Regions from separate parts of the Streptomyces glaucosporus genome, predicted to be linked through region 4. Evidence: riboswitches for the same ligand, from Rfam matches in the RefSeq annotation. Region 4 holds a riboswitch; each other region holds the start of a gene.

Region 1 (2,192 bases), on a different contig from region 4:
GTTCGGCAGCTTGATGATGTTGGCCTCGGGCTTCTTGGCCAGCTCGCCGAGCTCGGCGAGCGCGTCGCCGATCCGCTGCTCCTCCTTGAGGTACTCGGGGAAGACGGCGATGATCCGCCCGGCCAGGGAGATGTCACGGCTCTCCACAGGGACACCGGCCTTCGCGGCGTACGCCTGGACCACGGGCAGGAACGAATACGTCGCCAGCGCCGGGGCCTCGTCGGTGTATGTGTAGATGATGGTCGAGTCAGTCACCGGGTGCTCCGCTCCACGTCTGCAACATTGCTCGACATCAAGATATCCCGCGATCGGCCCTTCATCGACAGGACCCCGCCCCTCGTGCGCGGTGCGGACGGGCCGGCTCGCCCGGCCGGCGTCCGGCACGGGGCGGACGCGGCGGAGGACCGCGGGCCATCCACGCCCCGCGGTCCTCCCGTTCTCGGCTGCCCGTCGGGTCAGTAGGGGCCGTTGACGTTGTCGATCGATCCGTAGCGGTCGGCCGCGTAGTTGCAGGCGGCCACGATGTTGGCCACCGGGTCGTACTGGCTGTGGGCGGTGCCCGCGACGTGGTAGGCGTCGAAGGTCGGCTTGATGACCTGGAGGAGGCCGATGGAGGGGGTGCCGCGCTGGGCGTTGACGTCCCAGTTGTTGATCGCGTTCGGGTTGCCGCCCGACTCGCGCATGATGTTGCGGTGGATGCCCTCGTAGGTGCCGGGGATGCCGTTGGCCCTCATGACGTCCAGGGCCTCGCGGATCCAGCCGTCCAGGTTGTCGGGGTAGGACGTGCTCTTCGCCGGGGTCTGCGCGGCCTGGGTCCGCGCGGCGGCGGGGGTGGCCGTCCCCTCGGCCTGTCCGCCGCCCTGCCCGGCGGTCCGCTCGGCGGCGAGGGTGAGCTTCTGGCCGGGGAAGATCAGGTTCGGGTCGTCCCCGACGGTCTTCCGGTTGGCGTCGTAGACGGCTCTCCAGCCGCCTTCGACGCCGTGTCCGACGGCGATCCCGTGCAGCGTGTCGCCGTCGGCGACGGTGTAGGAGTCGGCGGCCCTGGAGGCCGACGGGGAAGCGGAGGCGGACCGCGGCGCGGTCTCCGCCCGGGGGGCGGTCCGCTTCTGCTCGGCGGGGGCGGTGTCCTGCACGGCGGCGGGAGCCGCGTTCGCGCTGCCCGCGGCGATCAGCGGCGCGGCGACACCCGCGCCGCCGGCCGTGAGCACGAGGGAGAGACGGGAGAACTGACGGGACATCAAAGGGGTCCGCGGACGTCGGTGGCGGCCTCGAGACATGGGGGTGTCCTCTCCTGCGCCTGCGAGGTTAGCTGTCGGATTCGGGCCGGAGAGCCCGGCCGATTTCCGCCGTGCCGGAGCACATCGAAATCGGCTTCACCCCTAGCCGGGCCGGCTGGAAGCACGGCACGGCAATGTGTGGTTTCCCCGCTCCTGCCGCGTTCGGCTGCTGCCTTTCCACCGGCCGGGCGGCAGGACTCGGCGTCCCCGGCGGTGGAGCCTCCGACTCGGACGGAGGCCAGGACACATAAACACAGCCGGTCAGCGCAGACAAGGCGCGCCGGGACGGGCGGCGGGCGCCCCGGCGCCGGACCGCGGCCCCCGGCCACGGAATGCACCGGATCTCCTTCCGAGCGTGATTGCGCTGAAACTCCGGAAAGAAGTCGAATACCCCTGCGACATGGGAAATCGAAGAAAAAGCGCATGACGATCTCTCGGCGCGGGCAAACGAAGGACCGGGGAGTGTGATTCCCGGCACACCGCCCGCCGCGCCGTCTTTACATTGCCCCATAGAGGACTTGGCGATTTTATTCGGAGAAAAGGCGCACAAGGCGCATTTCACGGAAACCGCCGGGGTGTGTCCCGTCCGTACGGCGGCAGGACGGGACACACCCCGGCGGAGGCGTCAGCCGCCCTCCGTCTTCTCCGCCCCCGTACGGCGGCTGCGGAGGTACAGCAGCATGCTCACCAGCGCCAGGGCGATCAGCACGATGCCCGTGACGATCTCGTTCACGTGGGCGGCGGCGGGGGCGGTGTCGTCGCCCCCGTAGGCGATGACGAGGGGCGACAGCAGCATCCAGAGGCCCAGGAGGAGGATGATCAGGTCCGACAGCATTCCGCGCCGGCGCATCATCCCGGCCCCCGCGATGAACACCACCAGGAGGCCGACGCCGGTCTCGTTCCGCTGGGCGTCCA
Region 2 (2,192 bases), on a different contig from region 4:
CCACGGCGCCGGTGGTCTTCTCGCACTCCTCCGCCCGCGCGGTGTGCGACCACCCGCGGAACGTCCCCGACGACGTGCTGGAGGGCCTGGCGGCCAACGGCGGTGTGGCGATGGCCACATTCGTGCCGAAGTTCGTCCTTCCCGCCGCCGTGGCCTGGACCGAGGCCGCCGACGAGAACATGCGCGCCCACGGTCTCCACCCCCTGGACGGCACGGAGCGGGGCCGGGAGGTCCAGCGGGCCTTCGAGGAGGCCAACCCGCGCCCGGTGGCGACGGCGGCGACGGTCGCCGACCACCTGGACCACATGCGCGAGGTCGCGGGCATCGACCACGTCGGCATCGGCGGCGACTTCGACGGCACGGCCTTCACTCCGTCCGATCTGGGTGATGTGTCCGGATATCCGAACCTGGTGGCCGAGTTGCTGGACCGTCGCTGGTCCGAGGCCGATCTGGCCAAGCTCACCTGGGAGAACGCGGTGCGGGTCCTCCGCGACGCGGAGGCCGTGGCCCGGGACGAACAGGCCCGGCGCGGCCCGTCGATCGCCACCATCGGGCAGTTGGACGGATGACGCCGAACCCCTGTCGGTGACGCAACTCACGAGCGGGATCTCCGAGCCCGTCGCACTCCGTGCGGCCGGAGGTCCCGCTCTGTCATACCCCCTGGTCACAAAAGGGATATGACGAGCTGTCAGGGCCGTCTGATCTCACTCCGCGTGGACGGATCCGTCACGCACGGTCGCGAATGAGACGCAGGCAATAGCTGCGAAACGGGCTTCCTGTGACCCATCGGCTTGTTATGGCGGAAACGTTCTGTTTACGGTTCTGGCCGCGCCGTACGAATGTGCGGCGGGCCCGCTGTCGGTACGCCGAGTCCTGCCGACGGCAGCGGGCTGGACCATCCACACCCGTCATCGGCAGGAGCGGGGGACCCAAGGTAAGCGCCGGACCGTGTCCGCACGGGACGGCTTGGGGTGAAGCCGTGTCACGACCCGGAGGTCGTGGCCCACACGGCCGGGCAACTCCAGCCCGAACCCGACAGCTCACCTCGCAGGCGTAGGAGAGGAGCCCCGTATGTCCGCACGCGGACGTCATCGTCGTGCCCGTAACAGCCGCCTCGCCCGCCTGTCCCTGGCCATCTCCGTGGGCGGCGCCGGTGTGGCCCTGCCCCTGATGGCCGCCGGCAACGCCAACGCCGCCTCCGTCGACACCTGGGACCGAGTCGCCCAGTGCGAGAGCACCGGCAACTGGAGCATCAACACCGGCAACGGCTTCTACGGCGGCCTGCAGTTCACGCAGAGCACCTGGGAGGCCTTCGGCGGCACCCAGTACGCCCCCCGCGCCGACCTGGCCACCAAGGACCAGCAGATAGCCGTCGCCGAGAAGGTCCTGGACGGCCAGGGCCCGGGCGCCTGGCCGGTGTGCTCGGTCAAGGCCGGTCTGACCAAGGGCGGCCCCGCCCCCGCCGTCTCCCCCGACGGACAGGGCGAGGCGGACGAGCAGCAGGCCCCGGCCGCCCAGGAGCAGCAGGCTCCCGAGCCCGAGTCCGCGCCCGAGGCCGGGAACGAGACCGAGGCCGAGCAGGCCCGGCCGGAGCGGGCCGACCGCGCCGAGCGGGCCGAGGAAGCCACCTCGTACCGGGTCGTCGGCGGCGACACCCTGTTCAAGATCGCCGACGCCCACGGCATCGCGGGCGGCTGGCAGGAGGTCTACGAGGACAACCGCCAGGTCATCGGCGCCGACCCCAACGTGATCCACCCGGGCCAGGAGCTCTCCCTGGGCGGCACTGCCGTCCAGCAGAAGGCCGCCGCCAAGCCGGAGGCCAAGCCGGAGGCGAAGGCCGAGCAGAAGGTCGAGAAGGCCGAGACCAACCCCGAGCCCGCGCGGCAGTCGGCCGAGCGCGCCGACCGCAGCGGCGGCGCCTCCGCCAACGCCTCCGCCGGCTACACCGCCCCGGTGAACGCCGCCCCGTCCGGCTCCTACAAGGCCGCGGGCGCCCGCTGGTCCAACGGCCACACCGGCGAGGACTTCGCCGCCGGCACCGGCACCCCGGTGAAGGCCGTCACCAACGGCACCGTGGTCTCCGCGGGCTGGGGCGGCGCGTACGGCAACCAGGTCGTCATCCGCCACGACGACGGCCGCTACAGCCAGTACGGCCACCTGTCCTCGATGTCGGTCGCCGCAGGCCAGAAGGT
Region 3 (2,192 bases), on a different contig from region 4:
CGTGGCCGACACCCTCGCCGATCAGGTGGAGCAGCACCTGCCCGACGACTACCAGGCGCAGCTCTACGCCCGCCTCGCCGAGACCGGCACCGTGGAGGCGACGGCGGCGGTCGTCGCCGCCTTCCCGGCCGACCGCCTGGTGACGGTCCTGGTGGGGGACGCGTCACAGATCGCCGGCCCGGTGCGGGACCTGGGGATCGGAGAGGTGACGGTCGTCACCGACTGAGGGGGAGCCGGACGATCCGGTGGTGACGGCCGTCACGGCCCGGAAGGGGTCGCGGCGCGCCCGGGGTGACGGCCGTCACGGGTTCAAGAGGGCCGCGGCACACCGGAGGTGACGGCCGCCACATCGGGGAAGTGGCGGCCGTCACGTTCGGGCGGCCGGCAAGTCCCCTCAGGACCGGGGCCCTTGGTGTGCTTGTCATATCAAGGGCCTTTGTCATGGGCGGATTGGCGCTTCCGGTGGAAGCGGGATGTGGCATGAGATACAAAATGCCCGATTTGTTTGCTTGCTCAAGCGTGGCCGTTTAGCTTCGAATCCGTTGGCCGTCAGAAGCGCCCACGTCCGTGGCCGCCGGCCTGCGCATCGCCGAGTCCCCCGTCTGGGGGAGCCGGGGACCCACCCTCCGCCTCCAGCGCGCGAGGGGTATCCCACCGGGGTGAATCGAGCCGAGTGCTCGTAGGAGACCTTCCTGCTCCGAACCCGTCAGCTAACCCGGTAGGCGACACGGAAGGAAAGGAGCACGCCGCACATGGCGTTCACCCGTGCCACCGAGAAGGTCACCGAGAAGGTCACCGCCTTCACCGGGAAGCTCTCCGAGAAGCACCAGCTCTCCGGCCGCGCCGTCCGCACGGGCGCCGGCCTGCTGGGAGCCGCCACCCTCGCCGCCACCGGCGTGGTGGGCACCATCGCCACCCCCGCCGTCGCCGACTCGGGCGACACCCACAAGACCTACGCCCTGGGCTTCGCGCAGGCGATGGCCGTCGGCGACACGATCGCCGACGACGTCCGGGCCCAGGCCGAGGCGCAGCAGCGCGCGGCCGACGTCTCGCGCGAGAAGGCCGAGGAGATCGCCGCCGCCAAGGCCGCCAAGGCCGAGAAGGTCGCCAAGGAGCGCGAGGCCGCGCGCAAGGCCGCCGCGGCCGAGGAGGCCGCCCGGGAGCGCGCCGCGACCGAGGAGCGCCGCGCCGAGCGGGCCGCCGAGCGCCGTGCCGCGAGCGGTTACGTCGACCCGGTCGCGGGCGTGAACACCACCACCCTGTACAAGCAGGCCGGCGCCTCCTGGTCCTCCGGCACGCACAGCGGCGTCGACTTCGCCGCCGCCTCCGGCACCCCCGTGCGGGCCGTGGGCCCGGGCACCGTGGTGACGGTCGGCTGGGGCGGCGCGTACGGCAACCAGGTCGTCATCCGCCACGACGACGGCCGCTACACCCAGTACGGCCACCTGTCCGCCACGAGCGTGAGCCCCGGCCAGCGGGTCGAGGGCGGCCGGCAGATCGGCGCGGTCGGCTCCACCGGCAACAGCACCGGTCCGCACCTCCACTTCGAGGCCCGTACCGGCGCCTACTACGGCTCCGACATCGACCCGGTCGCCTACCTGGCGGCCAAGGGCGTCGACGTCCGCTGATCCCCGGACGGGACCCCGGAGCGACACGGACGCGACCGCGGAGATCGAGCGCCCCCGGCCATACGGCCGGGGGCGCCTCCGCGTCCGGCGGGCCCGCGCCGGGAGGCATGTTTTCCGCCTGTTCTCCGGTGGGCATCGGAATTTCCGTGGCGGTGGAATACAGTTCGAGTCTGCGGAGCCATCGGAAACGCGGAGACGACGGCGGAGGTCGGCCCATGCGCATTTCGGCGCACATGGTGTGCACTGCGGTCCGCGACGACATCGTCTCCGGCTTCTTCCCGCCCGGCGCCCGGCTCACCGAGGAACTGCTCGGCAGGCGCTACGGCGTCTCGCGGATCCCGGTGCGCGAGGCGCTGCGCACCCTGGAGTCGGAGGGCTTCGTGACCACCCGCCGGCACGCGGGCGCCTGCGTCGCCGAACCCACCGAGCAGGAGGCGGCCGACCTGCTCGACGTCCGGGCCCTGCTGGAGCCGCTGGGCACCGCCCGGGCGGCCCGGCGGCGCACCGAGGCGCAGCTGGGGGTGCTGCGCGGCCTGGTCCGTCTGGGGCAGCAGCGCGCCGAGC
Region 4 (2,192 bases):
GCAGCCGCGGCGCTGAGCCGCACGGCGCGGCCGGACCCCGGCGGCGGGCGGGAGGGCCGGCGGTGTACGGAAAGGCCGGCGGCCCTGGTGTCGGGGGGTGGTCACCAGGGCCGCCGGGGCACGGGGGTGTGCGGGCACTGCCCGGCCCGCATCCCGGAGGCGGCGGGCGGGGAGTGGGTCAGATGTTCTGGCCCTTGCTGCGCAGCCAGGTCAGCGGGTCGATCGGGTCGCCGCCGCCCGGGCGGACCTCCATGTGGAGGTGCGGGCCGGAGGAGTTGCCGGTGGAGCCGACGCGGCCGATCACGTCGCCGGTCGTCACCTTGCCGCTCGTCCTGGTCATGGACGACAGGTGGCAGTACCAGACCTCGGTGCCGTCGTCGAGCTTGAGGACGATGCGGTAGCCGTAGGAGCCTGCCCAGCCGGCCTCGACGATCTCGCCGCTGTGCACGGCCTTGACGGGGGTGCCGGAGGGGGCCGCGAAGTCCAGGCCGGTGTGGGTGCTGGACCACATCGAGCCGGACTGGCCGAAGGTGGAGGTCAGCTGGTACGAGGAGAGGGGGAGGGTGTAGCTGGCGGCGAGCTTGGCGAGGCGCTCGGCCTCGGCCCTCCGCTTGGCCGCCTCGGCCGCCTTGCGCTTGCGTTCGGCCTCCTCGTCGGCGGCCTTGTCCGCGGCTTCCTCGGCGGCCTCGTCCGCGGCCTGGGCGGCGGCGTCCTCGAGGGCAGCCTGGACGGCGTCCGTCTGCTGCTGGTCGGCCTGCTGGAGGATGCGCGCCCGCAGGGCCTCGCCGGCGTCCGCGGTCAGGGGGTCGGCGGCGACGTCCTCGGTCCCGGCGCCGAAGGCGGCCTGGGCGATCAGGGCCTCGGTCTCGCCGGCCTCTCCGCCGTCGGAGGATTCCGAGTCGCCCACCAGTCCGCCGATGCCGGGGATGTTCTCGGCGACGGCGCCCAGGTCGGGCATGGAGATCGCGGCCGGGGACTTCTCCTTGGCCGTGGCGATGCCGCCCGCGCCGACCGCGGCGATCATGCCGACGCCGAGGACGGCCCCGCTGCGCGCCATGCCGCCGCTGCGCTGCTTGACCACGCGGTGCCGGCCGCGGACCGGGCGTATGGAGTCCTCGGTGGGGTTCCACGCCGGGCGGTCCCCGTCCCCCTCCGGGCCGAACGGGACGAAACCGGCGGTGTGCGGGTCGTGCGAGACCCGGGGGGCCTCGGGGGCCTGGCTGCTGGACGCCACGGGGGCGCTCTCCTTTCCTTCCTTCTCGCCTACCGGGTTAGCTGACGGGTTCGGAGCAGGAAGGTCTCCTACGGGTCGTACACGCGGTACGGCCCGATTCACCCCAATTGGTGGTTCCCCGGTTCCCTGGGCCCGGCCTCCCGGTGCGGTGAGGCCGCGCGTTCAGGATTCGGCGACGGCGCACGGTGCCGCCTCTTACGGCGGCAGTGACGACCGCGCTGCGTTATCGAACGTTAATAGAGGGGCGCTCGGGATTCCAAGTCTCCCCTTTAAAGCGGAAGTAATTTCAGGGAGGACTTAACGGGTCAATAACTGCTCAATCCGGGCGAGTTGCCGCCGGAATTCCGCCGGAGACACGCGTCACACTTTCTGACGTTGTCTCAGATGTTATGCGGAGAGCTGCACGCCGCTCACGCACGGTCACCGCGCGGCGGGCGGGGTGGCGGGCTCGCGCATGACCGCCAGCATCGCCATGTCGTCGTCCGTGCCGCCCCCCGTGTACGCGCCGACGTCCTCGACGAGCGCGTCCAGGAGGGCGCCCGGACCGGTGAATCGCCGGCCGCGCAGCCGCGCCACCGGGTCGTAGAAGGCGCCCGCGGCGTTCCGCGCCTCGGTCAGCCCGTCCGTGTAGAGCAGCAGCAGGCTGCCGGGCGGGAAGGGCACCGGCTCCGCGTGGCCGCCCCCGACCGCCAGGTCCCCCAGTCCCAGCGGCAGGGCGTAGGAGTCCGGCTCCAGCAGCCGCGGGGACGCCCCGTCCGCGGGGAGCAGCAGGGGCGGCGGGTGGCCCCGGTTGACGATCCGCAGGGTGCCCGGCGCCCCGGCCGGGACCTCCGCCAGGACGGCCGTGACGAACCCCTCCAGCCGGCCGGCCCCGCCCCGCTGCCCCCTCTCCCGGACCAGGGAGTGCTCGATCCGGTCCGCGACCGAGCCCAGGTCCGGTTCCGTCTCGGCCGCCTCC

The links. Region 4 has a riboswitch for cyclic di-AMP ahead of ABD358_RS19755 (M23 family metallopeptidase). Riboswitches for the same ligand answer to the same signal wherever they lie in the genome.
Region 1: linked by a shared signal. The riboswitch ahead of ABD358_RS15950 (LysM peptidoglycan-binding domain-containing protein) and the one ahead of ABD358_RS19755 (M23 family metallopeptidase) in region 4 are both predicted to bind cyclic di-AMP.
Region 2: linked by a shared signal. The riboswitch ahead of ABD358_RS25130 (transglycosylase family protein) and the one ahead of ABD358_RS19755 (M23 family metallopeptidase) in region 4 are both predicted to bind cyclic di-AMP.
Region 3: linked by a shared signal. The riboswitch ahead of ABD358_RS13465 (M23 family metallopeptidase) and the one ahead of ABD358_RS19755 (M23 family metallopeptidase) in region 4 are both predicted to bind cyclic di-AMP.

The regions. Positions count from the first base shown of each region.
Region 1 covers NZ_BAAATJ010000014.1:16,356-18,547, forward strand. Annotated here, with positions in the region: gene ABD358_RS15945 (NADP-dependent isocitrate dehydrogenase) at 1-255, opposite strand, end outside; gene ABD358_RS15950 (LysM peptidoglycan-binding domain-containing protein) at 456-1,238, opposite strand; cyclic di-AMP (ydaO/yuaA leader) riboswitch at 1,282-1,455, opposite strand; gene ABD358_RS15955 (SPW repeat domain-containing protein) at 1,903-2,192, opposite strand, start outside.
Region 2 covers NZ_BAAATJ010000032.1:29,703-31,894, forward strand. Annotated here, with positions in the region: gene ABD358_RS25125 (dipeptidase) at 1-569, shown strand, start outside; cyclic di-AMP (ydaO/yuaA leader) riboswitch at 893-1,067, shown strand; gene ABD358_RS25130 (transglycosylase family protein) at 1,072-2,192, shown strand, end outside.
Region 3 covers NZ_BAAATJ010000010.1:141,469-143,660, forward strand. Annotated here, with positions in the region: gene ABD358_RS13460 (M16 family metallopeptidase) at 1-226, shown strand, start outside; cyclic di-AMP (ydaO/yuaA leader) riboswitch at 578-740, shown strand; gene ABD358_RS13465 (M23 family metallopeptidase) at 753-1,628, shown strand; gene ABD358_RS13470 (GntR family transcriptional regulator) at 1,844-2,192, shown strand, end outside.
Region 4 covers NZ_BAAATJ010000019.1:96,528-98,719, reverse strand. Annotated here, with positions in the region: gene ABD358_RS19760 (PPOX class F420-dependent oxidoreductase) at 1-16, shown strand, start outside; gene ABD358_RS19755 (M23 family metallopeptidase) at 179-1,234, opposite strand; cyclic di-AMP (ydaO/yuaA leader) riboswitch at 1,247-1,417, opposite strand; gene ABD358_RS19750 (PP2C family protein-serine/threonine phosphatase) at 1,655-2,192, opposite strand, start outside.